3 regions of the Streptomyces sp. NPDC093591 genome follow, and region 3 is predicted to be linked to each of the others. Evidence: predicted binding sites of a transcription regulator. Region 3 holds the regulator's gene; each other region holds the start of a gene.
The links. Region 3 encodes HrcA, which represses chaperone genes, less so after heat shock. Its sites were predicted from a motif close to TTNGCACTCNGNNNNNCNGAGTGCNAA; they were not measured.
Positions count from the first base shown of each region.

Region 1: groL (chaperonin GroEL) is a predicted target of HrcA. The motif match lies at 1,593-1,619, and genes of this name have one in related genera.
Region 2: groES (co-chaperone GroES) is a predicted target of HrcA. The motif match lies at 5,735-5,761, and genes of this name have one in related genera.

Region 1 is NZ_JBIWIY010000020.1:155,964-166,564, reverse strand. Features, by position in the region: gene groL (chaperonin GroEL) at 1-1,430, opposite strand, end outside; gene ACIREI_RS36595 (cold-shock protein) at 1,806-2,012, opposite strand; gene ACIREI_RS36590 (MoaD/ThiS family protein) at 2,456-2,731, opposite strand; gene thrC (threonine synthase) at 2,854-4,146, opposite strand; SAM riboswitch class I at 4,165-4,323, opposite strand; gene ACIREI_RS36580 (glucosyl-3-phosphoglycerate synthase) at 4,454-5,398, shown strand; gene ACIREI_RS36575 (trehalose-6-phosphate synthase) at 5,473-6,915, shown strand; gene otsB (trehalose-phosphatase) at 6,903-7,772, opposite strand; gene ACIREI_RS36565 (DUF3263 domain-containing protein) at 8,021-8,275, opposite strand; gene ACIREI_RS36560 (extracellular solute-binding protein) at 8,340-9,575, opposite strand; gene ACIREI_RS36555 (ROK family protein) at 9,767-10,601, shown strand, end outside.
Region 2 is NZ_JBIWIY010000002.1:706,653-717,253, reverse strand. Features, by position in the region: gene ACIREI_RS06530 (multicopper oxidase family protein) at 1-1,483, shown strand, start outside; gene ACIREI_RS06525 (SDR family NAD(P)-dependent oxidoreductase) at 1,527-2,300, shown strand; gene ACIREI_RS06520 (ester cyclase) at 2,779-3,471, shown strand; gene groL (chaperonin GroEL) at 3,536-5,161, opposite strand; gene groES (co-chaperone GroES) at 5,280-5,588, opposite strand; gene ACIREI_RS06505 (polysaccharide deacetylase family protein) at 5,925-6,776, opposite strand; gene ACIREI_RS06500 (polysaccharide deacetylase family protein) at 6,845-7,867, opposite strand; gene ACIREI_RS06495 (methyltransferase domain-containing protein) at 7,958-9,127, shown strand; gene ACIREI_RS06490 (RNA polymerase sigma factor) at 9,330-10,589, opposite strand.
Region 3 is NZ_JBIWIY010000003.1:577,163-587,763, forward strand. Features, by position in the region: gene ACIREI_RS09185 (HAMP domain-containing protein) at 1-2,272, opposite strand, end outside; gene ACIREI_RS09190 (SpoIIE family protein phosphatase) at 2,375-4,336, shown strand; gene hemW (radical SAM family heme chaperone HemW) at 4,404-5,636, shown strand; gene ACIREI_RS09200 (Uma2 family endonuclease) at 5,740-6,330, shown strand; gene ACIREI_RS09205 (DUF3097 domain-containing protein) at 6,308-7,123, opposite strand; gene ACIREI_RS09210 (MBL fold metallo-hydrolase) at 7,166-7,900, opposite strand; gene hrcA (heat-inducible transcriptional repressor HrcA) at 8,061-9,077, shown strand; gene dnaJ (molecular chaperone DnaJ) at 9,078-10,214, shown strand; gene ACIREI_RS09225 (nitronate monooxygenase) at 10,416-10,601, shown strand, end outside.

The DNA.
Region 1 (10,601 bases), on a different contig from region 3:
GCGTTGAGGCCGTGGCCGACCGTCAGGTTGCGCACCTTCTCGACGACGACGCCGCCCTCGAGACCACCGTTGACGGCGATCTGCTTGAGCGGGGCCTCGAGCGCGAGCTTCACGGCGTTGGCGCCGGTCGCCTCGTCACCTTCGAGCTCCAGCTTCTCGAACACCTGGGAGGCCTGCAGCAGGGCCACGCCACCACCGGCGACGATGCCCTCCTCGACGGCCGCCTTGGCGTTGCGCACGGCGTCCTCGATGCGGTGCTTGCGCTCCTTGAGCTCCACCTCGGTGGCGGCACCGGCCTTGATGACGGCCACGCCGCCCGCGAGCTTCGCCAGGCGCTCCTGGAGCTTCTCGCGGTCGTAGTCCGAGTCGCTGTTCTCGATCTCGGCGCGGATCTGGTTCACGCGGCCCGCGACCTGGTCCGAGGAGCCGGCACCGTCGACGATGGTGGTCTCGTCCTTGGTGATGACGACCTTGCGGGCCTTGCCCAGGAGGTCCAGGGAGGTGTTCTCGAGCTTGAGACCGACCTCCTCGGAGATGACCTCGCCACCGGTGAGGATGGCGATGTCGTTCAGCATCGCCTTGCGGCGGTCGCCGAAGCCCGGGGCCTTGACCGCGACGGACTTGAAGGTGCCGCGGATCTTGTTGACGACCAGGGTCGACAGGGCCTCGCCCTCGACGTCCTCGGCGATGATCAGCAGCGGCTTGCCCGACTGCATGACCTTCTCGAGGAGCGGGAGCAGGTCCTTGACCGAGGAGATCTTGGAGTTGGCGATCAGGATGTACGGGTCGTCGAGGACGGCCTCCATACGCTCCATGTCGGTGGCGAAGTACGCCGAGATGTAGCCCTTGTCGAAGCGCATACCCTCGGTGAGCTCCAGCTCCAGACCGAAGGTCTGGGACTCCTCGACGGTGATGACGCCTTCCTTGCCGACCTTGTCCATCGCCTCGGCGATGAGCTCGCCGATCTGGGTGTCGGCGGCGGAGATGGAGGCGGTGGAGGCGATCTGCTCCTTGGTCTCCACGTCCTTGGCCTGCTCGAGCAGGGCGGCGGAGACGGCCTCGACGGCCTTCTCGATACCGCGCTTGAGGGCCATCGGGTTGGCGCCGGCGGCTACGTTGCGCAGGCCTTCCTTGACCAGGGCCTGGGCGAGAACGGTCGCGGTGGTCGTACCGTCACCGGCGACGTCGTCCGTCTTCTTGGCGACTTCCTTGACCAGCTCGGCGCCGATCTTCTCGTACGGGTCCTCGAGCTCGATCTCCTTGGCGATGGACACACCATCGTTGGTGATCGTGGGGGCGCCCCACTTCTTCTCGAGGACGACGTTGCGACCCTTGGGGCCGAGCGTCACCTTCACGGCGTCCGCGAGCTGGTTCATGCCGCGCTCGAGGCCGCGCCGCGCCTCCTCGTCGAACGCGATGATCTTGGCCATGTGAAGTGGTCCCTCCAGGACTGGGGGTGATTCCTTCGGACCGCGCCCGCGCCCGCGACGGACGGCTCGCCTGCCTCGTGGTTCCTTGCCCCACCTGGCCTGCGGGCCTCACCGACCCGGTCCTTCGTTGTCACTCTCACCTTCAGAGTGCTAACGCAATGATTAGCACTCGACCCATGCGAGTGCAAGCGGCTCTCGGGGATCGGGCGGGGTGCTCCGCAGTGGGCGAACAGGGTTCGGCAAGGTCCGGGCAGGCCACACGCAGGCCCGGGCATGGTGAAGGCGCCCCGCACCCCGGGCACGGCGAAGGGCCCGCACCCCGGGAGGTGCGGGCCCTTCGAAGAAGAACGTCGCTGCTTTAAGTCGACGCGTGCTTCAGCCGGCCGCCAGCCGGACCATGTCCGCCTGCGGCCCCTTCTGACCCTGCGAGATCTCGAAATCGACTCGCTGGCCCTCTTCCAGGGTGCGGTACCCGTCCATCTGGATCGCGCTGTAGTGGACGAAAACATCCGCACCACCGTCGACCGCGATGAAGCCGTACCCCTTCTCCGCGTTGAACCACTTGACGGTGCCCTGAGCCATGCCTAACTCCCCTATTACTGGCCCTTGCACAGATCCACACTTCGCGGATCCGGGTCAGACCTCACCCCCCATCGGTCGGGGGCGTGCGCCGGAACGCGTCGACCGCGGCTGAATGTATCTGCCCAACTGCCGTCTGCAACAGGTCAATCGGACGAGAAATCCGGGCACGCCCGGTCGGGAATGTGGGGACAATTCCCCTGACTTCAGGTCAAGTCGGACCCGATAAAGGGAACAAAAGCCGCAAAAAACCCGCACACTTTGGCTACTTCTTGTCGGGGGTGCGGCATGAAATCAAGGGCCACCGACCCGTGAATCGGCGGCATGTTCCCCAACTGTACCTCGCTCAACCACACAGAATTGCCCCCTCCGCTTCTCTCACGGAGGGGGCAATCCGGTGAACTCTCGGTAATTGGCATTACCGAGGGTAATGATCGGTCATTCGGTCAGCCGCCGGCGACGGCCGGAATGATGGAGACACCCGCGCCGTCCGGCGTCGCCGTCTCCAGCCCCTGCTCGAACCGGACGTCGTCGTCATTGACGTAGACGTTGACGAACCGACGCAGCTTGCCCTGGTCGTCGAGGACACGGGCGGCGATCCCGGTGTGGTTCTTCTCCAGGTCGGCGATGACCTCGCCGAGGGTGCCCCCCTCGGCGGCGACCTCAGCCTGCCCGCCGGTGTAGGTGCGCAGGATGGTCGGGATGCGGACGGTGACGCTCACGTTGTGACCTCCGGTCAGGTAGTCGCCCCTAGGGGCGCGGGGCTGTGTTCAATGTGCGGCTACCGCCGCGCGGGCGCGACCAGGGCCCACCCGGCCCGCAGACGAAATCGACGGGACAGGCCCTAGACGAGACCAGCCTCGCGGAACGAGTCCAGGTTGGGGCGAATGGTCGCGGTGAGCCCCGTACCGGCCACCGCGTCCAGTGTCTTCAGACCGTCACCGGTGTTCAGCACAACCGTCGTCTTCGTCGGGTCGAGGACACCGTTCTCGATCAGCTTGCGCGTCACACCCACGGTCACCCCACCGGCGGTCTCCGCGAAGATGCCCTCGGTCCGGGCGAGCACCTTGATCGCGTCCACGACCTGCTCGTCCGTCACGTCCTCCACCGCACCGCCGGTACGGCGAGCGATGTCCAGGACGTAGGGACCGTCCGCCGGGTTGCCGATCGCCAGCGACTTGGCGATGGTGTTCGGCTTCTGCGGGCGGACGACGTCGTGGCCGGCCTTGAAGGCGACGGACACCGGCGAGCAGCCCTCGGCCTGCGCGCCGAAGATCTTGTACGGCTTGTCCTCGACGAGCCCGAGCTTGATCAGCTCCTGCAGCCCCTTGTCGATCTTCGTGAGCTGCGAGCCGGAGGCGATCGGCACGACCAGCTGGTCCGGGATCCGCCAGCCGAGCTGCTCGCAGATCTCGTACGCCAGGGTCTTGGAGCCCTCGGCGTAGTAGGGCCGCAGGTTGACGTTGACGAAGCCCCAGCCCTCGCCGGCCGGGTCGCCGATCAGCTCGGAGCAGAAACGGTTCACGTCGTCGTAGTTGCCCTCGATGCCGACGAGCTCACCGCCGTAGACCGCCGCCATGACGACCTTGCCCTGCTCCAGGTCGTGCGGGATGAACACGCAGGACCGGAAGCCGGCGCGGGCGGCGGCGGCGCCCACCGCACCGGCGAGGTTGCCGGTGGAGGAGCAGGAGAGGGTGGTGAAGCCGAAGGCGCGGGCGGCCTCCAGGGCCTGGGCGACGACGCGGTCCTTGAAGGAGTGCGTCGGGTTGCCGGAGTCGTCCTTGACGAACAGCTGGCCGGCGTCGACACCCAGCTCGCGCGCGAGGTTGTCGGCCTTGACGAGCTGGGTCCAGCCGGGGTTGATGTTCGGCTTGGTGGCCACGTCGGCGGGGACGGGCAGGAGGGGCGCGTAGCGCCAGATGTTCGCGGGACCCGCCTCGATCCGCTTGCGGAGCTCCTCGGCGTCGTAGGCCGAGAAGTCGTAGGCGATCTCCAGCGGGCCGAAACACTCCTCGCACGCGAAGACCGGTCCGAGGGGTACTCGGTGACCGCACTCGCGGCAGGAAAGAGCCGCGGCGGGACCGAGGTCGACGGTCTCGGCGGAGTCGGTGGTGCTTGCAACAGTCTGCACAGCCATGTGAGGCGAGGCCCTTTCTCCTCATCTTCCTCACGACGCATCTCGCCGTGAGACGGATTTGGCACCTTCCCTAGCCGGGAGCCTCGCGGAGACGATCGACAGTGATCGCTACGAGTACCGACTGGAGGGTTGCCGGGGCTTCATCGGGCCGTTTCCCTCTGCCCCTCTGGATGAGCTGTATGCGGTTGTGTGCGGCGTGACCCCGGACATGCGATGGTCATCCGCGTTGTTCAAGACTGTAACCGACGGCCAGGACAGTTGAGAGAGCCCGTCCGAACCGCGAGACAACAGTGAGGAGCCGCCAACCGTGCTGGAAGAAGTCGAGCGCTGGCTGAGCACCCGCTCCTGGTCCGTGACCGATCGCCCGCTCCACCGCATCCTGGCCGCCAAGCAGCGCACGGGCCAGTCGGTCTCCGTCGTGCTGCCGGCGCTCAACGAGGAGGAGACCGTCGGCGACATCGTCGCGATCATCCGTCACGACCTCATGCAGCAGGTTCCGCTGGTCGACGAGATCGTCGTCGTCGACTCGGGATCCACCGACCGCACCTCCGAGGTGGCCGCCGCCGCGGGCGCCCGGGTCGTCCACCGCGACGACATCCTGCCCCGCATCCCGACCGTGCCCGGCAAGGGCGAGGTGCTGTGGCGCTCGCTGCTCGTCACGAGCGGCGACATCGTCTGCTTCATCGACGCGGACCTGAAGGAGTTCTCCTCCGACTTCGTCTCCGGCATCGTCGGCCCGTTGCTCACCGACCCCGAGGTCGACCTCGTCAAGGCCATGTACGACCGCCCCCTGGGCGCGGCGGCCGGGCAGGGCGGCCGGGTGACCGAGCTGATGGCCCGCCCGCTGCTGAACATGCACTGGCCGCAGCTGGCCGGCTTCGTGCAGCCGCTCGGCGGCGAGTACGCGGCCCGCCGCTCGCTGCTGGAACAGCTCCCCTTCCCCGTCGGATACGGCGTCGAGCTCGGCATGCTGGTCGACGCCCTGCACCTGGTGGGCCTCGACGCCCTGGCCCAGGTGGACGTGGGCGTCCGCAAACACCGCCACCAGGACGGGCAGGCCCTCGGCCGGATGTCCGCCGCGATCTACCGCACGGCCCAGCTGCGGCTGGCCCGCGGACACCTCATCCGCCCCTCCCTCACCCAGTTCGAGCGGGGCGAGGACGGTTTCGAGCCACGGACGTTCTCCGTGGACACGGAGGAGCGGCCACCGATGGCGGAGATCGCGGAGTACGCCTCCCGCAAGGTGGCTTGAACGTCGTATACGGCCCCTGCCAGTGAGGTGAACCGCACGTTTGAGCGGTTCCGGGCCGGGCTAGGTTGAGGCGTATGGCTTCCACGCAGGACGCACGGGATGCGCAGGGTGCTGCCAAGGTGCTCGTCGCGTCGAACCGCGGCCCGGTCTCCTACGAGGTACGCGAAGACGGTTCGCTGCACTCCAAGCGGGGCGGCGGCGGAGTCGTCTCCGGGCTGTCGGCGATCGGGCCGGACGCCGGCGCCCTGTGGGTGTGCTCGGCGCTGTCCGACGGGGACCGCGAGGCGGTGCGGCGCGGGGTCGGCGAGGACGGCGTCCTGATGCTGGACATCCCCGCCGACGTACACGACGACGCCTACAACGGCATCGCGAACTCGGTCCTCTGGTTCGTCCACCACATGCTCTACCAGACGCCGCTGGAGCCGGTCTTCGACGCGGAGTTCCGGCGCCAGTGGGCGTCGTACGAGGCGTACAACCGGGCCTTCGCCGAGGCGCTGGCCGGGCAGGCGGCGCCCGGGGCGGCGGTGCTGGTGCAGGACTATCACCTGTGCCTGGTGCCGGGGATGCTGCGCGAGCTGCGCCCCGACCTCCGGATCGGCCACTTCTCGCACACGCCGTGGGCGCCGCCGGAGTACTTCCGGATGCTGCCCGACGATGTCGCCGGCCAGGTGCTGCGCGGCATGCTCGGCGCGGACCGGCTGGGGTTCCTCACACGTCGGTGGGCGGACGCGTTCGAGGCGTGCTGCGCGGAGTTCGCCGGAGGGCTCGGGGGCACCCGGGTCGGGGTGCACGGGCTCGGGGCGGACGCGGACTTCCTGCGAACGCGTGCGCATCAGTCCGATGTGGCCGAGCGGATGGCGGCGCTGCGGGACGAGATCGGCTCGGCCGCGGACGGGAGCCGCCGCAGGACGATCGTGCGGGTCGACCGGACCGAGCTGTCCAAGAACATCGTGCGCGGCCTGCTGGCCTACCGGCAGCTGCTCGACGACCACCCCGAGTGGCGGGAGCGGGTGGTGCACGTGGCGTTCGCGTATCCGTCGCGGCAGGACCTGGCGGTCTACCGGGAGTACACGGCGGCGGTCCAGCGGCTGGCGGAGGAGATCAACTCCCGCTACAGGACGCCGGGTTGGACCCCGGTGGTGCTCCACGTCAAGGACGACTTCGCGCGCTCCCTCGCCGCGTACCGGCTGGCGGACGTGGCGCTGGTCAACCCCATCCGGGACGGCATGAACCTCGTCGCGAAGGAGGTACCGGTCGTCTCCGACGAGGGGTGCGCGCTGGTGCTGTCGCGGGAGGCGGGGGCCTTCGCGGAGCTGAGTGAGGACGCGATCGCCGTGAATCCGTACGACGTGATGGACACCGCGCGGGCGCTGCACGAGGCGCTGTCCATGGGGCCGGAGGAGCGGGCGGAACGCTCGAAGCGCCTGGCCGCCGCGGGCACCGCGCTGCCGCCGGCCCAGTGGTTCCTGGACCAGCTGCACGCGCTGGCCGACGAGGAGGCTGGTCAGCCCGTCTGACCTGCGATCGCCTGCAGCAGCCGGACGACCCCGGCCGGGCCGTCGACCACCACGTCCGCCTGCTTCGACAACTCCGTGACCTCCTCGCTGCCGCTGCAGACCAGCAGGCCCGGGGTGCCGTCGGAGCGGAGGGCGTCGACGGCTGCGTAGGCCGGGAGGTCGCCCAGGTCGTCGCCGGCGTAGAGGACGGACTCGGCGCCGAGTTCGCGGACGTACTCGCTGAGCGCCACGCCCTTGTCCATGCCGGGTGGGCGCAGTTCGAGGACCATGCGGCCCGGTTCGACGATGAGGCCGTTGCGGGTGGCGAGGTCGGTGAGGGGCTCGCGGAGGGCGTCGAAGGTGCCCTGGGGGTCGGCCGCGCGGCGTGTGTGCACGGCGATGGCATGTCCCTTGTCCTCGATCCAGGTGCCCTGGGTGCTTTCGAGGACGCCTGGCAGTTCGACGCGTACGGCTGCTACGCCGGGGTGGGGGTCGGGGGCGGTGACCTCACCGCTGACGGCGTCCCAGCGCTCGGCGCCGTAGTGGCCGAGCACGACGAGGTGTTCCAGTCCTGGGGTTCCGGTGAATCCGCCGTACCGTACGGCGATGTCGGCCGGGCGGCCCGTGATCACTGCCACGGCGGCGACCTTCGGGGCGAGCGCGGCGAGGGTCGGCAGGGCGTCGGGGTGGGGGCGGGCCTGCTCGGGGTCCGGGACGATCGGTGCGAGGGTGCCGTCGAAGTCGAGGGCGATCAGTGCGCGTTCCGGGCGGGCGAGGATGGCGGCGAGGCCGTCGCGCCCGGGCTGGGTGGTGGGGGTCGGCAGGGGGGCCGTGGAGTTGGTCGAGCCGGAGTCGGTCAGATCCTTGTGACTGCCCATGGGGCGACCCTATCCAGCGGGGGCCCGCCCCGGGACGGTTCTCGCCCCCGCCGCCCCTACCCATTCCCCTCCCCTGGGGGCTGCGCCCCCAGACCCCCGCCGGACGGGCTGAAATCCAGCACCTCCGGCGTTTGAGGAGCGGGGGTCCAGGGGGCGGAGCCCCCTGGGAGCGGGGTCGAAGGGGCAGAGCCCCTGGGGATGGGACGGGTAGGGGCGGCGGGGGCGAGAAACCGCCCGGCGCGCACCCGTCACCGTTCCGCCCGCCGAGCCTCCCGCACCCGCCGCAACCGATTCACCGTCACCGGATCGTGGGCCAGAGCCCGGGCGTCATCCAGCAGGGCGTTCAGCAGCTGGTAGTAGCGCACGGGCGCCAGCCCGAGCTCCTCACGTATCGCCCGCTCCTTCGCACCGGGCCCCGGAAAACCCCGGCGTTCCAGGGCGAGGATGGCCTGCTCACGCTCCGCGAGGCCGGCGGACTCGGGCGGTGGCGGTTCCTGGCTCATGTCCCGCACAGTAGCCCCGGCCACCGACAACGCCACCACCCCGCCACCGACACCACCGGCGGAGCTACTCGGCACTCTCCGCCCGCGCGGCCGTCGACTGCAACTCCCCCAGAACCACGGACGGACTCCCCCCGGACGCGACCGTCCTGCCGATCCGCTTCTTGATGTCCGCGCTGACCGCGGCCCAGGAGGTCCGTCCGACCGGATACAGCTCGGACAGCGGGAGTTCCTCGAGGAAGGGCTTGAGGTCGGCATCCCGCTTGGCCCCGGTCATCACCGTGGACGCGGAGCTCGTGACGGGCAGCAGATCGTACTCGCGGGAGAAGTCCAGGACGTTCCGCTCGTCGTAGACGAAGTCGAGGAACTCGCCCACCTGCTCGGCATGACCGTTCTGCTTGAAGGCCATCATCCAGTCGGCCACGCCCATGGAGATCTTGGTGGGACCGTCCACCCCGGGCATGGGCACCATGCCGAACTTCACGCCCTTCTTCGCGGCCATCTGCATCAGCGAGGGGTGGCCGTTGAGCATGCCGACGTCCCCGGCCGCGAAGGCCGAGAACGCGTCGGCCCGGTTGAGCTCGCCGGGCGCGACCGGCCCCGTGAGCCCCTTGCCGACCAGGTTGTTCTTGAGCCAGTCGAAGGTGGCGACGTTCTCCGTGGAGTCGATGCTGTACGTGCCGTAGTCGGCGTCGGTGTAACCGCCCCCGCCGCTGAGCAGCCACTGCATCGTCTCGGCCTGTGCCTCCTCGGGCCCGAGCGGCAGCGCGTACGGGTACTTCACGCCCTCCGCCTTGAGCGCCGCGGCGTCGGCGGCCAGCTCCTTCCAGGTGGTCGGCGCGGTGAGGCCGGCCTTCTGGAAGAGGGTCTTGTTGTAGAAGAGCAGCCGCGTGGAGGAGGCGAAGGGTATGCCGTACTGCACCCCGTCGACCTGCCCGGCGTCCGCGAGCTGCGAGACGAGGTCGGCCTGGACGGTGATGGAGAGCAGGTCGTCGGCCGGGTAGAGGAGGTCCTTCGCGGCGTAGTCCGCGTACGCGCCGATCTGCGCCATGTCCGGCGCCTTCCCGGCGTCGACCATCTCCTTGACCTTGGCGTCGACGTCGTTCCAGGAGTACACCGTGACGTCGATCCGCACGCCGGGGTGCTCCTTCTCGTACTCCTTGACGAGTCTGTCCCAGTACTTCTGGGAACTGTTCGCGCCACTGTCCCCGTAGTCCGCGGCGACCAGCTTCAGCGTCACCTCGTCCGAACCACCGGTCAGCCCACAGCCGCCCAGAACCGCGGTCAGGCCCAGCGCGGACACCGCCGCAATCGTCCTCGTACGCCCGGTACGCCCCGTACGCTCCGTACGCTCCGTACGCCTACGCCGCTGCACGCAGAACCGCCCCACACCCATGTTCGAAACTTTCGAAATGTCATACATATTGCCCCCCTAAGGTCTACACCACGTAAGTGGACTAGACCTCTCGTGGGTGCGCAAGACACACTGTCCCCGTGAGACATGTCATCGCCCTCGATGTGGGCGGCACCGGGATGAAGGCCGCCCTGGCACGCGTGAGCGGCGAGCTCCTCCACCAGGCCCGCCGCCCGACCGGGCGCGAGCGCGGGCCGGAGGCTGTCGTCGAGGGCATCCTCGACTTCGCCGCCGAGCTGCGCGCGTACGGCGAACAGCACTTCGGCGAGCCCGCGGCCGCCGTCGGCGTCGCCGTCCCCGGGATCGTCGACGAGGAACAGGGCATCGCCACCTACGCGGCCAACCTGGGCTGGCGGGACGTCCCCCTGCGACAGCTGCTCACCGAACGGCTCGGCGGCCTCCCCGTAGCCCTCGGCCACGACGTGCGCACCGGCGGGCTCGCGGAGGGGCGCATCGGTGCGGGCAAGGGCACCGACCGTTTCCTCTTCGTGCCGCTCGGCACCGGGATCGCCGGCGCCATCGGCATCGACGGCCGGGTGGAGGCGGGGGCGCACGGCTTCGCGGGCGAGATCGGCCACATCGTCGTACGGCCCGGCGGACCCGCCTGTCCGTGCGGGCAGCACGGCTGTCTGGAGCGGTTCGCCTCCGCGGCGGCGGTGAGCGAGGCATGGGCCACCGCCTGCGGGGACCCGGAGGCGGACGCGGCGGACTGCGCGAAGGCCGTCGCATCCGGTGACCCGAACGCCGTACGGGTGTGGCAGGAGGCCGTGGACGCCCTCGCCGACGGCCTGGTCACCGCCCTCACTCTGCTGGACCCACGGATATTGATCATCGGTGGCGGCCTGGCCGAGGCGGGAGAAGTCTTGTTCACACCGCTGCGGGACGCCGTCCGGCGGCGGGTGACTTTCCAACGAC
Region 2 (10,601 bases), on a different contig from region 3:
CACGGTCCTCGTGATGGCGGTCGGCGGGCTGTTCGCCTGGCTGTGGACCGGCGCCGACGTGAGCACGGTCGGCAAGGCGTCCTTCGACAACGCGCTGGCGATACCGCCCCTGGCCGAGTCGTCCGTGGACAAGGACGGCACCCGCGTCTTCGACCTGCGTATGCGCGCCGGCGAAACGGAGTTCGAGGCCGGCCTGAAGACCCCGACCTGGGGCTTCAACGGCTCCTACCTCGGCCCGACGCTCCGAGCGGCCCGTGGTGAGAAGGTCCGTGTACGCATAGCGAACGGGCTGGAGGAGGCGTCCGGCGTGCACTGGCACGGCATGCACCTGCCCGCGCGGATGGACGGCGGGCCGCACCAGATGATCGCGGCCGGGGACACATGGACTCCCCACTGGACCGTTAACCAGCCCGCCGCGACGCTCTGGTACCACCCGCACCCGCACGGCGCGACCGAACGGCATGTGCGCAAGGGATTGGCCGGCATGTTCATCCTCGACGACGAGCGGTCCACGAAGCTCGCCCTGCCGAAGCGGTACGGCGTCGACGACCTGCCCGTCATCGTGCAGGACGTGCGCTTCGACGGCGCGAAGCTCGACGGCGACCGCAGGATCATGCGGAACGTCGGCTTCCTCGGCGACCGGACGATGGTCAACGGCACGCTGCGTCCCCACCGGGAGGTCGGCGACGAGCTCATACGGCTGCGGCTGCTCAACGCCTCGACGGCACGCACCTACGCTTTCGGATTCCCGGACGACCGCGCCTTCTCGCTGATAGCGACGGACGGAGGCCTGCTGGAACGGCCCGAGTCGATGGACCGTGTCCAGCTGTCGCCGGGCGAGCGAGCCGAGATCGTCGTGGGGATGCGGGCGGGTGAGCGCGTGATGCTGCGCAGCTTTCCGCAGGACGACTACGGGGACAGCTGGCAGCGAAGGTTCGGTGGAGGCGACGACTCCTTCGACGTCCTGGAGCTGCGGGCGGCCCGAGAGCTGCGGCCCTCGCCCGGGATACCCACCGCGCTGGGCGACTCGGAGACACCCGACGGCACGGATGCGGTGCGGGCCAGGCACTTCGACCTGAAGCGGTCCGGTATCAACGGGCGGTCGATGGACATGGGCCGCGTCGACGAGACGGTCACACGCGGGACGACGGAGGTGTGGACGGTCCGCAACAGCAACGGCATGCCGCACAACTTCCATGTGCACGACGTGCAGTTCCGGGTGCTGGAGGTGAACGGCGAGGCACCGCCGCCGGCGCTGCGCGGGCCGAAGGACACCGTGTTCCTGCCCAACGGGACGACCATGAAGCTGGCGCTGCGCTTCACCGGGCCGGCGGATCCGGACACGCCGTACATGTACCACTGCCATCTGCTGTATCACGAGGACGAGGGGATGATGGGCCAGTTCGTGGTGATGGAGAAAGGGCAACGGGCGGGAGCGCTGTCGGGGGGAGGCGGGTCGCTCGGTCACTCGGGGCACGGCTGAGCAAGGAGCGGAAGCGAGCAGTCCGGGTCACTAATCTTGCGCCATGACAACGGCATTGATTACGGGATCGACCGCGGGCATCGGCGCCGCGTTCGCGCGACGGCTGGCGGCTGACGGGCATGACCTCGTCCTGGTGGCCCGGGACACCAAGCGGCTGCGGGAGCAGGCGACGGAGCTGCACGACCGGCACGGCATCGAGGCGGAGGTGCTGACGGCCGACCTGGCGCAGGACACCGGCATCGAGGCCGTCGCCGCCCGCCTCGGCGACCGCAGGAACCCCGTCGACCTGCTGATCAACAACGCCGGCTTCGGCAACAAGGGCCGCTATCTCGACGTCTCCATGGCCGACGAGCTGATGATGCTCAAGGTGCACTGCGAGGCGGTACTGCGGCTGACCTCGGCGGCGTCTGCGGCGATGCGGGAGCGGGGGCGCGGGGGTGTCGTCAACGTCGCGTCGGTCGCGGCCTTCGTGCCGCGCGGGACGTACGGCGCGTCCAAGGCGTGGGTCGTGCAGTTCACGCAGGGGGCGGCGCGGGATCTGGCCGGGAGCGGGGTGCGGCTGATGGCGCTGTGTCCGGGGTTCGTGCGGACGGAGTTCCATCAGCGGGCGGGGATGGGGACGGACAACATTCCGGGGTGGATGTGGCTGGATGCGGACAAGCTCGTGGCGGCGGCGCTCAACGACCTGGCGCGGGGGAAGTCGCTGTCGATTCCGGATCCTCGGTACAAGGTGCTGATGGGGGCGACGAAGCTGATGCCCCGGGGGCTGCTCGGGGGGATCAGTTCGAAGACGGGGCGGAAGTACGGGCCGCAGTAGGCGCAGGGCCGTCGGCCGGGCGGCGGCGCGGGAAGCCGACGACCAGAGGGACGCTGCCGGGCGCGGACCGGGGCGGGCAGGACCGGCTCGATGTCATGCGCTCCGCGGCCCGGGCCACGGGGATGCGGCCGCCGGCGGGCTCCACCGCGGGGGTAGGTGCACGCCGCAGGAGCGGGGCTGGAGCGTCGGCCGGTCGCCCGGATCCTCCACGCGGTCGGCCGGGCCGGCAGCAGGATGCGGACGCTTCGTGCGGCGGGGGCCCACGGTTCGCGCCGGCCGGCGATTCGCTCAACTCGGCCTCTTGGTCGACCGGTTCCGGCGGGGGGCCACCGCCATGTCCCGTCCCGCGGGCACCGATCGCCGCCTCCTTCGGCGAAGCAGGGCGCCATGGTGTCGGCGCCGACAGGCACAGCGCCCCTTGGGCGGGGAGAATGGTGCTGTTCGGTCGCACCCAGGGGGGCCGGGAGGCCACGACGTCATGACCTTCGTACAGCTCATCGACTGCAGGACCAGCCGCTTCGACGAGATGAACCGGCTGATGGACAGGTGGGTCGAGCAGACCAAGGGAAAGCGGACGGCGACGCACGACATCATCGGGAAGGACCGGTCGGACGCGTCGCACTTCATCGAGATCGTGGAGTTCGCCTCGTACGAGGAGGCGATGCGGAACTCCAATCTTCCCGAGACCGACCGGATCTTCCAGGAGATGGTCGCGCTCTGTGACGAGACGCCGACGTTCACCGATCTCGACGTCGTGCGGGACGAGCAGCTGAACGTGCTGGCCGCGCAGGCCTTCTTCAAGGCCATGGGCAGGATGGAGCCGGAGCGGATCGGTGAGCACCTCACGGACGACTACGTGGATCACGATCCGTCGTATCCGCAGCCCGTGCAGGGCGTCGAAGGGGTGCGTGAGCAGTACGCGGGGTGGCGTGCCGCCTTCGACTTCACGTTCCGGATCGACGATCAGCTGGCCCAGAGCGACCAGGTGTGCACGCGGTGGACGTGGACCGCGCGGCACAAGGGTGAGTTCCTGGGGATTCCGGCGACCGGACAGGACGTGAGCATGCAGGGCATGACCTGGCAGCGGTTCCGGGACGGGAAGATCTGCGAGAGCCACTGGCTCTACGACCGGGCGGGTCTGCTGGAGCAGCTGGGGGTACTCGGTCAGTGACGCCCGCGAAGGGAGAAGCCCCCCGCTGCACAGCAGCGGGGGGCTTCTTCAGGTGGTGCGTGCCTCAGTGGGCGTGGCCGTGGCCGTGACCAGCGGCGGCCGGCTCCTCCTCTTCCTTCTTCTCTACGACCAGGGTCTCGGTCGTGAGGAGGAGGGAGGCGATGGAGGCGGCGTTCTCCAGGGCGGAGCGGGTGACCTTGACCGGGTCGATGACGCCGGCCTTGACCAGGTCGCCGTACTCGCCGGTGGCGGCGTTGTAGCCGTTGCCCTTCTCCAGCTCGGCGACCTTGGAGACGATGACGTAGCCCTCGAGGCCGGCGTTCTCGGCGATCCAGCGCAGCGGCTCGACGGCGGCCTTGCGGACCACGGAGACACCGGTGGCCTCGTCGCCGGTCTTGTCGAGGTTGCCCTCGAGGACCTTGACGGCGTGGACCAGCGCGGAGCCACCACCGGAGACGATGCCCTCCTCGACCGCGGCGCGGGTCGCGGAGATGGCGTCCTCCAGACGGTGCTTCTTCTCCTTCAGCTCCACCTCGGTGGCGGCGCCGACCTTGATCACGCACACGCCGCCGGCCAGCTTCGCGAGGCGCTCCTGGAGCTTCTCGCGGTCCCAGTCGGAGTCGGTGTTCTCGATCTCGGCCTTGATCTGGGCGACGCGGCCCTGGACGTCCTCGGAGTTGCCGGCACCGTCGACGAGGGTCGTGTCGTCCTTGGTGACCGTGACGCGGCGGGCGGAGCCCAGCACCTCGAGGCCGACCTGGTCGAGCTTGAGGCCGACCTCCTCGGAGATGACCGTGGCGCCGGTGAGGACGGCCATGTCCTGCAGCATCGCCTTGCGGCGGTCACCGAAGCCAGGGGCCTTGACGGCGACCGCGTTGAAGGTGCCGCGGATCTTGTTGACGACCAGGGTCGACAGGGCCTCGCCCTCGAGGTCCTCGGCGATGATCAGCAGCGGCTTGGAGGCGCCCGCCTGGATGACCTTCTCCAGCAGCGGCAGCAGGTCCGCGATGGAGGAGATCTTGCCCTGGTTGATGAGGATGTACGGGTCCTCCAGGACGGCCTCCATGCGCTCCTGGTCCGTCACGAAGTACGGCGACAGGTAGCCCTTGTCGAAGGCCATGCCCTCGGTGAAGTCCAGCTCCAGACCGAAGGTGTTGGACTCCTCGACGGTGATGACACCGTCCTTGCCGACCTTGTCCATCGCCTCGGCGATGAGCTCGCCGACCTGCTGGTCCTGGGCGGACAGCGCGGCCACGGCGGCGATGTCGGACTTCTCGTCGATCGGGCGGGCCGAGGCGAGCAGGTCGTCGGAGACGGCCTTGACCGCGGCGTCGATGCCCTTCTTCAGAGCGGCCGGGGAGGCACCCGCGGCGACGTTCTTCAGGCCCTCGCGCACCAGCGCCTGGGCGAGCACGGTGGCGGTGGTCGTACCGTCACCCGCGATGTCGTTGGTCTTGGTCGCCACCTCCTTCACCAGCTGGGCGCCGAGGTTCTCGTACGGGTCCTCGACCTCGACCTCGCGGGCGATGGTGACGCCGTCGTTGGTGATGGTGGGCGCGCCGAACTTCTTGTCGATGACGACGTTGCGGCCCTTGGGGCCGATCGTCACCTTGACCGTGTCGGCAAGCTTGTTGACGCCGCGCTCGAGGGCGCGACGGGCGTCCTCGTCGAACTTCAGGATCTTCGCCATGACAGCGGGAGCCCTCTCGGAATATGGGTGGAAAAGACACTGCGCCCCGGGCGCCCGGCTTCTTATGTGGTCGCGGGGGCCAGGGGCGCAGCTGGAAGCAAAAGGTGCTTCGGGTGAATTACTTCTCGATGATCGCGAGCACGTCGCGAGCCGAGAGGACGAGGTACTCCTCGCCGTTGTACTTCACCTCGGTGCCGCCGTACTTGCTGTACAGCACGATGTCGCCGGTCTTGACGTCGAGCGGCAGACGCTCGCCGTTCTCGAAGCGGCCCGGGCCCACGGCCAGGACGACGCCCTCCTGGGGCTTCTCCTTGGCGGTGTCCGGGATGACCAGGCCAGAGGCGGTGGTCTGCTCGGCGTCGAGCGGCTGGACCACGATGCGGTCCTCGAGCGGCTTGATGGCAACCTTGGAGCTGGTGGTCGTCACGATCCGACCTCCCCCTTCGGAGATCTCACGGGGTTAACTGTCTGAGGTGGCGACCAGGTGGATCCGTCGTCGCGGGTGCCGGACCTGCCCGTCGCGTAGTTGGCACTCTCCAGTGGGGAGTGCCAGAGCCGAGACTATGACCGTGATTAGCACTCGGTCAAGCGGACTGCTAATTCGCTGCGTGTTCGCTGCGCCGGCTGAGCGGGTTTCCGGTGACTGGCGTTGCCGTGGCCGCCCGGGGGCTGCCGCCCCCGGACCCCCGCTTCGGCCCTGGACGGGCCTCGTCCTCAAACGCCGGACGGGCTGGGGTGCCTGGACCGGCGCCGGAAAGTTCCGTCAGACGTAGTCCTCCAAACGGCCTACCGTCAGTCCACTCCTCTGGATCTCCCGCAGCAGCCTCGTCGTTCGCTCCCTCAGGCTCAGGCCGGTCGGTTCACCCGAAGGGACGGAGATGATGTCGCCGGCACGCAGTCGGCCGGGGCCCTTCGCGTACGTCAGTTCGCCGTCGCCCTCCATCGCCGCCCGCCACAACACCACCGCCCGCACGCCGCAGTCGGCTGCCGCGCGGAGCGTGGTGGTGTCGTACGTGCCGTAGGGGGGCCGGAAGAGCTGGGGCCGGATGCCGAAGCGGGCGCGGAGTTTGTTCTGCTGGCCGCAGATCTCGGCGCGCTGGCCGGCGTACGGCAGGCCGCGCAGGGCGGCGTGGTCGAGGGTGTGGTTCTGCATCGACGCGCCCACCGAGCGCAGGCGCGCGAAGTGGCCGTAGCCCGGGCCGACGACGCTGTCCGTGAGGAACATGCTGACGGGCAGCCGCAGCTCGCGGACCATGTCGACGAAGCGGGGGTCCTTCTCGGCGCCGTCGTCGTAGGTGAGGAACACGACTTGGTCGCGGGTGCGGATGCGGTCGACGACGGGCAGCAGACCGCCCCCGGACGGCCGATCACCCAGAGGTGAGCCCTGCCGCCGGGCGGGCGGGGAGGGGGGCGCGGGAAGTGGGGCGGTGAGGCCCCATCGGCGGTACGGCTGTGCTGTGGTCGTCGGCCCCTTCGCCGAACGCGCCTCTTGCGCCGCCCTCTCGGCCGGGCGCCCGACCGACCCGGTCGGCCGGGCGCAACCGGCGAGCACGGCGGCTGCCAGGGCGACGGCCGTCAGGGCCCGTGCCGCCGCCGGAACCCGTACGACTGTCAAGACCTTGAGGGCACGTACGGCCGTGAGAGCCCCCGGCTCGGGCGCCGGCACCGATGCCGGCGCCCGCCTCACAGGTAGTCCTCCAGCCGGGCCACCGCGTACCCCTCGGCCGTCACTTTGTTCAGGAATCGGCGGATCATGTCGGGCATTGTGCCCTTCCAGTCGTCCCGGCCCCGGAAGTGGCTGAGGACGATGTCGCCCGGGCGGATCTTCCGGTCCCACTCGCGGTAGTCCCAGCGGTCGACGAAGACCTCCTCGTTCCACAGGGGGACGTACTCGATGCCGCAGGACTTCGCGGCGCGCAGGCTGTTCCTGTTGTAGTTGCCGAAGGGCGGGCGGAAGAGCAGCGGGCGCTTGCCGTAGCGCTTCTCGATCACCTCCTGCATGCCGCAGATCTCATGCCTTTGGCGGTAGTAGGAGAGGGCCGGGAGGTAGGGGTGGTGGAGGGTGTGGTTGTTCAGGACCACACCGGCGCGCTGCATCCGTTTGAAGTAGCCGTAGTCCTCCTTGATCAGGTAGTCGCTGAGGAAGGCGGTGTACGGCACCTGCAGCTCGCTCATCATCCGCAGGAACGCCGGGTCCTTCTCGGCGCCGTCGTCGATGGTGAGGAAGACGACCCTCTGCTTGGTGGGGACGGTCGTGAAGACCGGCGGGAGGCCGAGTTCCTCGTGCCCGTCGACCTCGAAGCCGTCCCGGGTGGTGATCTCCGGCTTCTTGGCGGGGGGCGGCGGGGGCGTGAGCGGGACGCGTGCCAGGCGCCAGCGTCTCGCTGCGGCGACTCGGGCGGCGTGGGCGGCCTGAGCGGACCGGAACTTCTTGGGCCGGGGGGCTTGGGCGTTCGGGTCCGGGGTTTCGACCGGGGGCGGCGCCTTGAGGGGCTGCCGGCTCGGTGTGGGGCGTACGGCCTCATGTCCGCCTCCACCTCCGCCGCCCTGCCCGCCTCCCCCGCCCTGTGCACACCCCGAGGCGATGGCGGCGACGGTGAGCGCGGCGATTCCGCCGCGGATCCGCGAACGCCCCGCCGTCCCATGACGACACCCCTCGGGTGACCCATTGCGGCGACTTTTGTCATTTTGTCGTACTACTCGCATGGAGCCGGATCCTCGCAGGCACCCGCCCCGAAGATCGGCCGACACCGCCGCCGGAGGCGGACCATCCACCGACTGGCCGACAATGACCCGGTGAACGACCTCGCCTCCTTCTCCCGTCTCCTCAGCCCCGAGGGCAGCGCCCTCCTCGACGCCGTACGCGACACCGACCCCGCCGACGAACTCGCCGTCGCCACCCGGCTGCGCCGCGAGCACCCCGCCGAGCTGGTGTCGGCGGCGCTCGGACAGGCGCGGCTGCGGCAGCGGGCGGCGGCGAAGTTCGGGGCGGTGGACGCGGGGCGGATGTTCTTCACGCCGAACGGCGTCGAGCAGTCGACGCGGGCGAGTGTCGCCACATACCGGGCCGGGCGGATGAGGGAACTGGGGATCGGATCGGTCGCCGACCTGTGCTGCGGGATCGGGGGCGACGCGATCGCGTTGGCGCGGGCCGGGATCCGGGTGCTGGCGGTGGACCGGGATCCGGTGACGGTGGCGGCGGCGCGGGCCAATGCGGAGGGCCTCGGCCTTGCCGGCCTCATCGAGGTGCGGGAGGCCGACGTCACCGAGGTGGACACGACCGGCTACGACGCCGTGTTCGTCGACCCCGGACGCCGGGGCGGTCGCGGCAGGATCTTCGACCCGGAGGCGTATTCGCCCCCGCTGTCATGGGCGGTCGAGGCCGCCGGCCAGGCTCCCCACGCCGCACTGAAGATCGCCCCGGGCATTCCGCACGAGGCCGTTCCGGGCGAGGCCGAGGCGGAGTGGATCTCGGACGGCGGGGACGTGAAGGAGGCGGTGCTGTGGTTCGGCACCGAGCCCGGGGCGATCCGGGCCACGCTGCTGCCGGGGCCGCGCACGCTGCTCTCCCGGGGGCTGCCCGACCCCGAAGTGCGGCCCGTCGGACGGTACTTGTACGAGCCCGACGGTGCCGTCATCCGGGCGCATCTGGTCGCCGAGGTGGCGGACCAACTGAACGGCGGTCTGGTCGACGCGACCATCGCGTACGTCACGGCAGACGAGCTGCACGCGACGCCGTATGCCACGGCGTACGAGATCACCGACCAACTCCCCTTCAATGTGAAGAAGTTGAAGTCCCTGCTGCGCGAGCGGGAGGTCGGCACGCTGACCGTGAAGAAGCGCGGGTCGGCCGTCGAGCCGGAGGAACTGCGGAAGAAGGTCAAGCCGCAGGGGCCCAACTCGGCGACCGTGTTTCTGACGCGGGTGGCGGGGGCGCCGACGATGCTCGTCGGGCGGCCGGCCTAGCCGGAACCGGGTCCGGGTCCGGGTCCGGGGAGCGGGACGAGCGGGTGGTACGAGGTCGACCGTCTTACGAGGCCGCACCCAGCCGCAGGCCATCGTGCCGCCCAGGGCGGCACGGGTGGGCGCGGGCGGCACCCCGTCAGCGCCGGGCTGCGCGACACACACCCGCCCAGCCCTCACACCGCCCGTCAGGCTCCCGTTCGCCCTACAAGACCTCCGTCGCCCGGCGCAGCAGCATCTCCCGCTCCCGCTCGTTGCGCGTGAGCCCCGCCGCCCGCTCGAACTCCGCCCGTGCGTCCGCCGTACGGCCGAGGCGCAGCAGCAGGTCGCCGCGCACGCTCGGCAGCAAGTGGTAGTCCCGCAGGGCGGGTTCGGTGGCGATCGCGTCGACGATCTCCAGGGCGGGTGCCGGGCCGTCCGCCATCGACACGGCGACCGCGCGGTTCAACTCGACCACGGGGGAAGGGGATCGGGCGGACAGCAGGCCGTACAGGGTGGCGATGGTCTTCCAGTCCGTCTCCTCGTACGTGTACGCGTGCGCGTGGCAGGCGGCGATCGCGGCCTGGAGGGCGTACGGGCCCGGTCCACCCGTGGCGGTGGCATCGGCGCGGCCCAAGGCCTTGATGCCGCGCGCGATGAGCATGCGGTTCCAGCGGCGGCGGTTCTGGTCCTTGAGGAGGATCGGTTCGCCGGACGGGCCGGTGCGGGCTGCCGCGCGGGACGTCTGGAATTCCAGGAGGGCGGTCAGGCCGTGCACCTCCGGTTCCTTCGGCATCAGTGCCGACAGCACGCGGGCCAGCCGCAGCGCGTCCTCGCACAGGGCCGGGCGCAGCCAGTCGTCGCCGGCGGTGGCGGCGTAGCCCTCGTTGAAGATCAGGTAGATGACGTCGAGGACCGAGCCCAGGCGGGCCTCGCGGTCGGGGCCGTACGGGACCTCGAAGGCGACGTTCCTCGTGGCGAGCGTGCGCTTGGCGCGGACGATGCGCTGGGCGATCGTAGGCTCCGGCACCAGGAACGCCCGGGCGATCTCCGGCGTCGTCAGGCCGCCGAGGAGGCGGAGCGTGAGGGCGATGCGGGCCTCGGGAGACAGCACGGGGTGGCAGGCGGTGAAGACGAGCCTCAGCAGGTCGTCGTCGATGTCGTCGGGGTCGGCCGGCTCCTCGGGCGGGGCCGTGGTCTCCAGGTCCCGCCCGATCTCCGCCAGTTTGCGGGCGTAGTTCTCGCGGCGGCGGATCAGGTCCACGGCGCGGTGCCGGGCGCTGGCCATGAGCCAGGCGCCCGGGTTGTCGGGGACGCCGTCGCGGGGCCACTGCTCCAGGGCGGCGACGAGCGCGTCCTGGGCGAGTTCCTCGGCGATGCCGACGTCGCGGACGATGCGGGCGACGCCGGCGATGATGCGCGGGGATTCGATGCGGAAGACGGTTTCGACGGTGCCGCGCGGGTCGGCGGTGGGCTGCGGGGTCACAGCCCACCATGC
Region 3 (10,601 bases):
GGGCGTTCACCAGCGGCGTCAGCTCGCGCAGCAGCAGGTCGGCGACCTCCATCAGGTCGCGGTGGCCCTGCATCAGGGCGGCCAGGCGGGCCAGATTGGACTCCAGCCAGTCCTTCGCGCGGGTCGTCTCGCGGAGGTTGGCCACCATCAGGTTGATGTTGTCCTTCAGCTCGGCGACCTCGCCCTGGGTCTCCACGGTGATGGAGCGGGACATGTCGCCCTGCGCCACGGCGGAGGCCACCTCGGCGATCGCGCGGACCTGGGTGGTCAGGTTCGACGCGAGTTCGTTCACGTTCGTCGTCAGGCGCTTCCAGGTGCCGTAGACGCCCTCCACCCGTGCCTGGCCGCCCAGTTGGCCCTCGGAGCCCACCTCGCGGGCCACGCGGGTGACCTCGGAGGAGAAGGAGGAGAGCGTGTCGACCATGGTGTTGATGGCGGTCTTCAGCTCCAGGATCTCGCCGCGCGCGTCCACGTCGATCTTCTTGGAGAGGTCGCCGTTGGCGACGGCGGTGGTGACCTGGGCGATGTTGCGGACCTGGGAGGTCAGGTTGTCCGCCATGTAGTTGACGTTGTCGGTCAGGTCCCGCCACACACCGGAGACACCCAGGACCTGGGCCCGGCCGCCGAGCCGGCCGTCGGTACCGACCTCGCGGGCGACCCTCGTCACCTCGTCGGCGAAGGCGCGCAACTGCTCCACCATCGTGTTGACGGTGTCCTTGAGTTCGAGGATCTCGCCGCGCGCGTCGACGGTGATCTTCTTCGACAGGTCGCCGTTGGCCACGGCGGTCGTCACCTGGGCGATGTTCCGCACCTGCGAAGTCAGGTTCAGCGCCATGAAGTTGACGTTGTCGGTGAGGTCCTTCCAGACGCCGGAGACGCCTCGGACCTGCGCCTGGCCGCCGAGGTTGCCTTCGGTGCCGACCTCGCGGGCGACGCGGGTGACCTCGTCGGCGAAGGCGGAGAGCTGGTCCACCATCGTGTTGATCGTCGATTTCAGCTCCAGGATCTCGCCCTTCGCCTCCACCGTGATCTTCTTGCCGAGGTCGCCCTGGGCCACGGCGGTGGAGACGAGGGCGATGTTGCGGACCTGGGAGGTCAGGTTGTCCGCCATGAAGTTGACGTTGTCGGTGAGGTCCTTCCAGACGCCGGAGACGCCTCGGACCTGCGCCCGCCCGCCGAGGTTGCCTTCGGTGCCGACCTCGCGGGCGACGCGGGTGACCTCGTCGGCGAAGGCGGAGAGCTGGTCCACCATCGTGTTGATGGTCGACTTGAGTTCGAGGATCTCGCCCTGGGCGTCGACGGTGATCTTCTGGCTCAGGTCGCCGTTGGCCACGGCCGTCGTCACCTGGGCGATGTTGCGGACCTGGGAGGTCAGGTTCGACGCCATGAAGTTGACGTTGTCGGTGAGGTCCTTCCACACGCCGCTGACGCCCCGCACCTGGGCCCGCCCGCCCAGCTGCCCTTCCGTGCCCACCTCGCGGGCGACCCGCGTCACCTCGTCGGCGAAGGCGGAGAGCTGGTCCACCATCGTGTTGACGGTCAGCTTCAGTTCGAGCAGTTCACCGGTCGCCTCGACGGTGACCGTACGGGTCAGGTCGCCGCGGGCCACCGCCGTCGTCACCAGGGCGATGTCACGCACCTGGGCCGTCAGCCGGGACGCCATCGTGTTGACGGCCTCGGTGACGTGCCGCCAACTGCCCGACAGCCCCTGCACCTTGGCCCGGCCGCCGAGCCGGCCCTCGGTACCGACCTCGCGGGCCACGCGGGTGACCTCGCCGGTGAACAGGGACAGCTGGTCGACCATCTTGTTCACGGCCCGGCCCAGGCGGCGCAGGTCGCCGCGTAACTGGCGGGAGCCGTCGTGCAGATCGACGCGCTGGGTGAGGTCGCCGCCGGCCACCGCGTCGAGCACGCGTGTCGCGTTCGCCGCCGGGGCCACCAGGGCGTCGAGCACTTGGTTGACGTCGTTGACGCGGGTCGTCCAGTCGCCCTGCCCCGGGCTCGCCGAGAGCCGCTCGTCGAGTCGGCCGTGGCGCACCAACTCCCGCTTGACGCGCTGCACTTCGCCGTTGAAGTGAGTGCTGCGGTCCATGATCTGGTTGAACACCGCCGTCAGCTCGGCGACCACTCCCTCACCGGCCTCCGGCAGCCTGCGGAAGTCGCCGTCGCGGGCCGCCGTCATCACGGCGAGCAGGGGGCGCAGATCCGATGCTCGAATTTGACCGTCTTTATGTCCGTCTTCGAGCACTCGCGTAGCACGGTTCTCACTCATGGCGGCCCACTTCGGTAACTCGGTGCTTATGGGCGTGGCCAGTCTGTCACTCTGTCGGCGTCGACTGAGGCGTATTCGTCCGAACCGTTCGGGGAGCTGTCCATGGGGGCCATTCCGGCGCAACGGGAGACCGTTACCCGTGCCTCTGGTGTGCCCGCGCATGGGCGAGGGTGGCCCGAAACGCGGACCACCCTCCCCGGCAGCCCCCTCTCCCCGGGCTCCGCCCGCACCCTGGTGCGCACCACCCTCACCGACTGGGCCGCCTCCGGTGTCCCCGGCACCGAACACCTCACCGACCGTCTCGTCGACGACGCCGTCGTCGCCGTCAGCGAGCTGGTCACCAACGCGGTCGTGCACGCCGGCACCGATGTCGAGCTCACCTGCCGCCTCGAGGAGGACACCGGCGCCCTCGTCGTCGAGGTCCTGGACCACCACCCCTCCCGGGCCCCGCGCGACGCCGAGATCGAGGCGCCGTACGAGACCCCGGAGTACGGACGCGGCCTGCGGCTGGTGTCCCGGCTCGCCGAGTCCTGGGGGGTCACCTACCGCACCGGCGCCAAGATCGTGTGGGCGCGGCTGCCCGCCGAGGACCCCATCGCGGCCCGGGACGACATCGAGGCGTACGCCGAGGAGCGCGCGCTGGAGCGCGGGCTGCGCGTCGCCGAGATCCTCGCCCCGGAGCCGCAGCGCGCCGAGCGGGACCGGGACTGGCTCAACCGGGGCGCCCTGTCGTTCCTCGCCGAGGCCTCCGACCTGCTCGCCGGGCAGCTCGACGAGAACCTGGTCGCCGCCCTCGCCGGCCAGCTGATCGTGCCGCGGCTGGCCGACTGGTGCGCGGTGTGGCTGGAGGACGAGATGGCCGGGCGCTGGGGATACCCCCGATCCGGTGACGCCGAGGGCGGAGGAGGCTGGGCGGCGGACGTCGTCGCGGGCACCGGGCCCCGGCTCGCCCGCGTCTGGCACGGCTCCGAGAACCTCATCGAGGAACTCCGGTGCGCCCTGGAGAAGGAGCCGCCGCATCCCGCCGACAGCCACCGCAGTCCCCCCGACAGCCACCGCACCGGGCCCGTCCCCTACCCCTGGCCCGGTGAGGCGCTCGGCGCGCGCGGGGCGCACGGCACCGCGCTCGCGTACCGCCTGATCGCCGGTGGCCGCCCGCTCGGCACGCTGGTCATCGGGCGGGCCGACCTCATGCGCTTCCCCGACGAGGTCACCGGGCTCGTCGAGGACCTCAGCCGGCGGGTGGCCCTCGCCATCGGCGCGGCTCGCCAGTACGCCCGGCAGGCCACCATCAGCCGCGTCCTGCAGCGCGGGCTGCTGCCCGGCGCCGTAGCGGAGATCCCCGGGGTGGCCAGCGCCCTGGTCTACGAGCCGTGCGACAAGGGCGGCCCGAGCGGCGACTTCTACGACCTGTTCCCGGCCGGCGACGGCCGCTGGTGCTTCGCCATCGGCGACGTCCAGGGCAAGGGCCCCGAGGCGGCCGTGGTGATCGGCATCGCCCGCCCCTGGCTCCGTCTCCTCGCCCGCGAGGGCTACCGAGTCGCCGACGTCCTCGACCGCCTCAACCAGCTCCTCCTCGACGACGCCACGGAGGCCGCCGACGCCGCCGCCCGCGCCCTGGTCGGCCCGGCCCCACCCGGCGACGGCCCCCAGACCCGCTTCCTCTCCCTCCTCTACGGCGAACTCACCCCCGTCGACGGCGGCATCCGCTGCACCCTCGCCTCCGCCGGACACCCGCTGCCGCTGCTGCTGGGCGCGGGCGGCGAGGTCCACACGGCCGCGCACCCGCAGACCCTCCTCGGCGTCATCGAGGACGCCACGTACACCAGCGAGACCTTCGAGCTGCGCTCCGGCGAGACCCTGCTGTGCGTGACCGACGGGGTGACGGAGCGGCGCAGCGGCTCCCGCCAGTTCGACGACGGCGACGGCCTCGCGACCGCACTCGCCGGCTGCGCGGGCCTGAACGCCCAGCTGATCGCGGAGCGCATCCGCAGGCTGGTGCACGAGTTCAGCGGCCGTCCGCCGGAGGATGATCTGGCGCTGCTGGTGTTGCAGGCCGAGTAGCTGGTGGTGCGGTGAGGGCGGTGGTCGGCCGGACAGGGAATCGCCGAGGTGCTGGACAATGGGACCCATGCCCTCCGCACTCCCCGACGGCGAGCCCGTCCCCGGCGACGGCGCGCTCCCCGCGTCCGCGCTCGCCGGGTCCGCCGACCGCCCCCTCGGCTTCTACCTGCACGTCCCGTACTGCGCGACCCGCTGCGGTTACTGCGACTTCAACACCTACACGGCGACCGAGCTGCGCGGCACGGGCGGGGTGCTGGCGTCCCGCGACAACTACGCCGAGACGCTCATCGACGAGATCCGCCTGGCTCGCAAGGTCCTCGGCGACGACCCGCGCGAGGTCCGCACGGTCTTCGTGGGCGGCGGTACGCCCACGCTGCTGGCCGCCGACGATCTCGTACGGATGCTGGAGGCGATCCGCGACGAGTTCGGACTGGCGCCGGACGCGGAGATCACCACGGAGGCGAACCCGGACTCGGTGGACCCGGCGTATCTGGCCAGGCTGCGGGAGGGCGGCTTCAACCGGCTGTCCTTCGGCATGCAGAGCGCGAGGCAGCATGTGCTGAAGGTGCTGGACCGGACCCACACCCCGGGGCGCCCGGAGGCGTGTGTCGGGGAGGCCCGCGCGGCGGGGTTCGAGCACGTCAACCTGGACCTGATCTACGGCACCCCGGGCGAGTCGGACGACGACTGGCGGGCCTCGCTGGAGGCGGCGATCGGCGCCGGGCCGGACCATGTGTCGGCGTACGCCCTGATCGTCGAGGAAGGCACGCAGCTGGCCCGCCGGATCCGCCGGGGCGAGGTGCCGATGACGGACGACGACGTCCACGCGGACCGGTACCTGATCGCCGAGGAGACGTTCACGGCGGCCGGTTTCGACTGGTACGAGGTCTCCAACTGGGCGACCTCGGAAGCGGGCCGCTGCCTGCACAACGAGCTGTACTGGCGGGGCGCCGACTGGTGGGGCGCGGGGCCGGGAGCGCACTCGCATGTGGGCGGGGTGCGGTGGTGGAACGTGAAGCATCCGGGCGCGTATGCGGCTGCGCTGGCGGAGGGGCGGTCGCCGGGGGCGGGGCGGGAACTGCTGTCGGAGGAGGACCGCAGGGTGGAGCGGATCCTGCTGGAGCTGCGGCTTCGGGAGGGGGTGCCGCTGGAGTTGCTGCGGGAGGAGGGGCTTGCGGCTTCTCGGCGGGCGCTGGGGGAGGGGCTGCTTCAGGAGGGGCCGTATGCGCAGGGGCGTGCGGTGCTGACGTTGCGGGGGCGGTTGTTGGCGGATGCGGTGGTCAGGGATTTGGTGGACTGATCACTCCGGCGGGTGAATCGGTGCGGAACGCAGGTTCGGTCCCTAACCTGGTTCGTAGTCTGCCGCTGTAGTTGACGGTGGCGGAAACCGGAGGGCTGCGGAGATGACCGCTGTGGACGACCGACCGATGACCACCGACGTTGTGGAGTTCTTCGAGAACCTCGAGGTTCCCGAGGGATACAAGGCCGAGCTCCTCCGGGGGGAAATCGTGATGATGGCGCCGCCGGATCTGGTGCACTCGGACATCGTCGAGGCGGTTCTCGACCAGTTTCCGCGGCGGGATTGGCGAAGGCTTCAAATGGTGGCCGTCGCCGTCCTGCAAGAGACCAGCGAGCCCATGCCGGACCTCGTGTTGGTCGAGAGGGGCGTAGGGCCTAGTGAAGGGCAGCTGATGCCGTCCAAGGTCATCAGCATGCTTGTCGAGGTCGTGTCCAAGACCAGTGTGGAGCGCGATTACGTCGTCAAACGTTCGATCTATGCAGCCGGCGGCGTGCCCATCTATCTGATCATCGACCCGATCATGGGGCACTGCGTCCTGCTCACCGAGCCGAAGGGCGCAGGGGAAGAGGCCGACTACGAGTTGCAGCGGGTGACCAAGTTCGGCGAACGGGTGCCTCTGGCGCCACTCAGCATCGAACTCGACACCACCGAGTTTGGCACCTACAAGGGCGTCAAGGCGCACCGCCGACCGTAACGAAGTCGATCAACTCCTCCACCCGCCCCAACAACTCCGGCTCCAGATCCTTGTAAGACCCCACCCGCCCCAGAATCGCCTGCCACACCGCCCCGGTGTTCTCCGACGGCCACCCCAGCGCCCGGCACACCCCCGTCTTCCAGTCCTGTCCGCGCGGCACCTTCGGCCACCCCGGAATCCCCAGGGACGACGGCTTCACCGCCTCCCAGATGTCGATGTACGGGTGGCCGACGACCAGCGCATGCTCGCTCGTCACCGCCTCCGCGATGCGCCACTCCTTGCTGCCCGGCACCAGGTGGTCCACCAGCACCCCCAGCCGCGCGTCCGGGCCGGGCGCGAAGTCGGCGACGATCAACGGCAGGTCGTCGACGCCCTCCAGGTACTCCACCACCACACCCTCGACGCGCAGGTCGTCGCCCCACACCTTCTCGACCAGTTCGGCGTCGTGCCGGCCCTCGACATAGATACGGCCGGCGCGGGCCACGCGCGCGCGTGCCTGCGGGACGGCGACCGAACCGGAGGCCGTACGGGTGGGACGTACCGGAGCGGAGGACGACGGCCGGACCAGGGTCACCACCTTGCCCTCCAGCAGGAACCCCCGCGGCTCCAGCGGGAACACCCGGTGCTTGCCGAAGCGGTCCTCCAGGGTCACCGTGCCCGCCTCGCAGCGGATCACCGCGCCGCAGAATCCCGTACCCGGCTCCTCCACCACCAGACCCGGATCCGCCGGGACCTCGGGGACGGACTTGGGCTTCTTCCAGGGCGGGGTCAGGTCGGCGGAGTACTGGCGCATTCGAGTGACGATAGGAGAAGCCCGGCCCACACGTCCCGCGGATCAACGCGACACGCCGAAGCGCGCCGCCAGAGCGTCTCGCTGGCGGCGGACGAACTCCGCGTCCACCACCGCTCCGTGACCGGGCACGTACAGCGCGTCCTCGCCGCCCAGGTCCAGCAGGCGGTCCAGGGCCGCCGGCCAGTGCGACGGCACGGCGTCGGGACCGGCCTGCGGTTCGCCGGACTCCTCCACCAGGTCGCCGCAGAAGACCACCTCCGGGGAGCCGGGGGCGCCCGGCACGAGCACGACCAGGTCGTGGGCCGTGTGGGCGGGGCCCACGTTCGCCAGCAGGACCTGGCGGCCGGCGTCCAGGTCGAGGGTCCACTCGCCGCTCACCTGGTGGTGCGGGTGGACCAGGGCGTCGATCGCCTCGTCCGCCGCGTCCTGGTCCAGCCCGTTGCGTACCGCGTCCGCGCGCAGTTCCGCCCGCTCGTGCGCGAACACCGTGTCCAGGCCCACCGCCCCGTACACCTGCGCGCCCGCGAACGCCGCCGCCCCGAAGACATGGTCGAAGTGGGGATGGGTCAGCGCGAGATGAGTCACACGGTGACCCGCCAGCCACTGCGCCTGGGTCCGCAGCCGCACCCCCTCCGCGAGGCTCGACCCCGCGTCGACGAGCAGCGCGCCGCCCTCCCCGACGACCAGCCCCGCCGTGCAGTCCCAGCCGGGCAGCCGGCACCGGCCCACCCCGGCCGCCAGCCGCTCCCATCCGAGCTCTTCCCAAGTCACCCTCATACGGCGACGCTAACGAACACACCACCGTCGGGCACGGCGGTGCCGACCGGCCTTGCCCGGGGCGTACCCCACCGCCGTACACTGGGCCGGGGACGGCTGGCACTCGGGCGGACAGAGTGCCAGGCAAGGCGCCAAGCGGACGAAACTGGAGGTGCGCGCGATGCTGAGTGAACGCAGGCTTCAGGTGCTGCGCGCCATCGTCCAGGACTATGTCGGGACCGAGGAGCCGGTGGGCTCCAAGGCGCTCACCGAGCGGCACAACCTCGGCGTCTCCCCGGCGACCGTCCGCAACGACATGGCTGCCCTGGAGGACGAGGGCTACATCGCCCAGCCGCACACCAGCGCCGGGCGCATCCCCACCGACAAGGGCTACCGGCTGTTCGTCGACAAGCTCGCCGGTGTCAAGCCGATGAGCCCGCCGGAGCGGCGCGCGATCCAGAACTTCCTGGAGGGCGCCGTAGACCTCGACGACGTCGTGGCGCGCACGGTACGGCTGCTCGCGCAGCTCACCCGGCAGGTCGCCGTCGTGCAGTACCCGTCGCTGACCCGGTCCACCGTCCGGCACGTCGAGCTGCTCTCTCTCGCGCCCGCGCGCGTGATGCTCGTCCTGATCACGGACACCGGACGGGTCGAGCAGCGGATGGTGGACTGCCCCGCGCCCTTCGGTGAGGCCTCGCTCGCGGATCTACGCGCGCGGCTCAACAGCCGGGTCGCGGGGCGGCGCTTCACCGATGTGCCGACCCTCGTCGAGGACCTCCCCGAGGGCTTCGACATGGAGGACCGCGGCACCGTCTCGGCCGTGCTCTCCACCCTGCTGGAGACACTCGTCGAGGAGAACGAGGAGCGGCTGATGATCGGCGGCACCGCCAATCTCACCCGCTTCGGGCATGACTTCCCCCTCACCATCCGCCCCGTCCTGGAGGCCCTGGAGGAGCACGTCGTCCTCCTCAAACTCCTTGGCGAGGCGGGGGATTCGGGCATGACCGTGCGCATCGGGCACGAGAACGCCTACGAGGGACTCAACTCCACGTCCGTCGTGTCGGTCGGCTACGGTTCGGGCGGCGAGGCAGTCGCCAAGCTCGGCGTGGTCGGACCGACCCGCATGGATTACCCGGGAACGATGGGAGCGGTACGCGCAGTGGCACGGTACGTCGGACAGATCCTGGCGGAGTCGTAAGTGGCCACGGACTACTACGCCGTTCTCGGCGTGCGTCGCGACGCGTCGCAGGAAGAGATCAAGAAGGCCTTCCGGCGGCTCGCGCGCGAGCTGCACCCGGACGTCAATCCGGATCCGAAGACCCAGGAGCGGTTCAAGGAGATCAACGCCGCTTACGAGGTGCTGTCGGACCCGCAGAAGAAGCAGGTCTACGACCTCGGCGGCGACCCGCTGTCCCAGGCGGGCGGCGCGGGAGCCGGCGGCTTCGGCGCGGGCGGCTTCGGGAACTTCTCGGACATCATGGACGCGTTCTTCGGTACGGCGTCCCAGCGTGGTCCGCGCTCGCGTACGCGGCGGGGCCAGGACGCGATGATCCGGCTGGAGGTCGAGCTCGACGAGGCGGCCTTCGGTACGACGAAGGACATCCAGGTCGACACGGCTGTCGTCTGCAACACCTGTAACGGTGAGGGGGCCGCCCCCGGCACCTCCGCCCAGACGTGTGACATGTGCCGCGGCCGCGGTGAGGTGTCGCAGGTGACGCGGTCCTTCCTGGGCCAGGTCATGACGTCCCGTCCCTGTCCGCAGTGCCAGGGCTTCGGCACCGTCGTCCCGACGCCGTGTCCCGAGTGCGCGGGTGACGGGCGCGTACGGTCCCGTCGGACCCTGACCGTCAAGATCCCGGCCGGTGTCGACAACGGCACGCGGATCCAGCTCGCCGGTGAGGGCGAGGTCGGTCCGGGTGGCGGTCCCGCCGGTGACCTGTACGTCGAGATCCACGAGCTGCCGCACGCGATGTTCCAGCGGCGCGGCGACGACCTGCACTGCACGGTGACGATCCCGATGACCGCGGCGGCCCTCGGCACGAAGGTGCCGCTGGAGACGCTGGACGGGCTGGAGGAGGTCGACATCCGGCCGGGTACGCAGTCCGGTCAGTCGATTCCGCTGCACGGGCGGGGCGTGACCCATCTGCGGGGCGGCGGGCGTGGCGATCTGATCGTGCACGTCGAGGTGCAGACACCGACGAAGCTGGATCCCGAGCAGGAGCGGTTGCTGCGCGAGCTGGCCAAGCTGCGGGGTGAGGAACGGCCTCAGGGGCAGTTCCAGCCGGGGCAGCAGGGGCTGTTCTCGCGGTTGAAGGACGCGTTCAACGGGCGCTGACGGGTGGCTGCGGGCCGGTTTTCTCGCCCCCGCCGCCCCTACCCGTCCCATCCTGAAGGGGCTCCGCCCCTTCGACCCCGCCAGGGGGCTCTGCCCCCTGGACCCCCGCTCCTCAAACGCCGGAGGGGCTGAATTGAGTCGGCCTCTCCCAAGGGGAAGGGCCGATTCGGACTTGTTCGGGGGACGTGACAACATGCCGTCATGTCCTCCGCACTGACCGATCTCTTCCCCCTTCCGATCGTGCAGGCCCCCATGGCAGGCGGCGTCTCCGTGCCGCAGCTCGCCGCTGCCGTGTCCGAGGCCGGTGGGCTGGGGTTTCTCGCCGCCGGGTACAAGACCGCCGACGGGATGTACCAGGAGATCAAGCAGCTGCGGGGGCTGACCGGG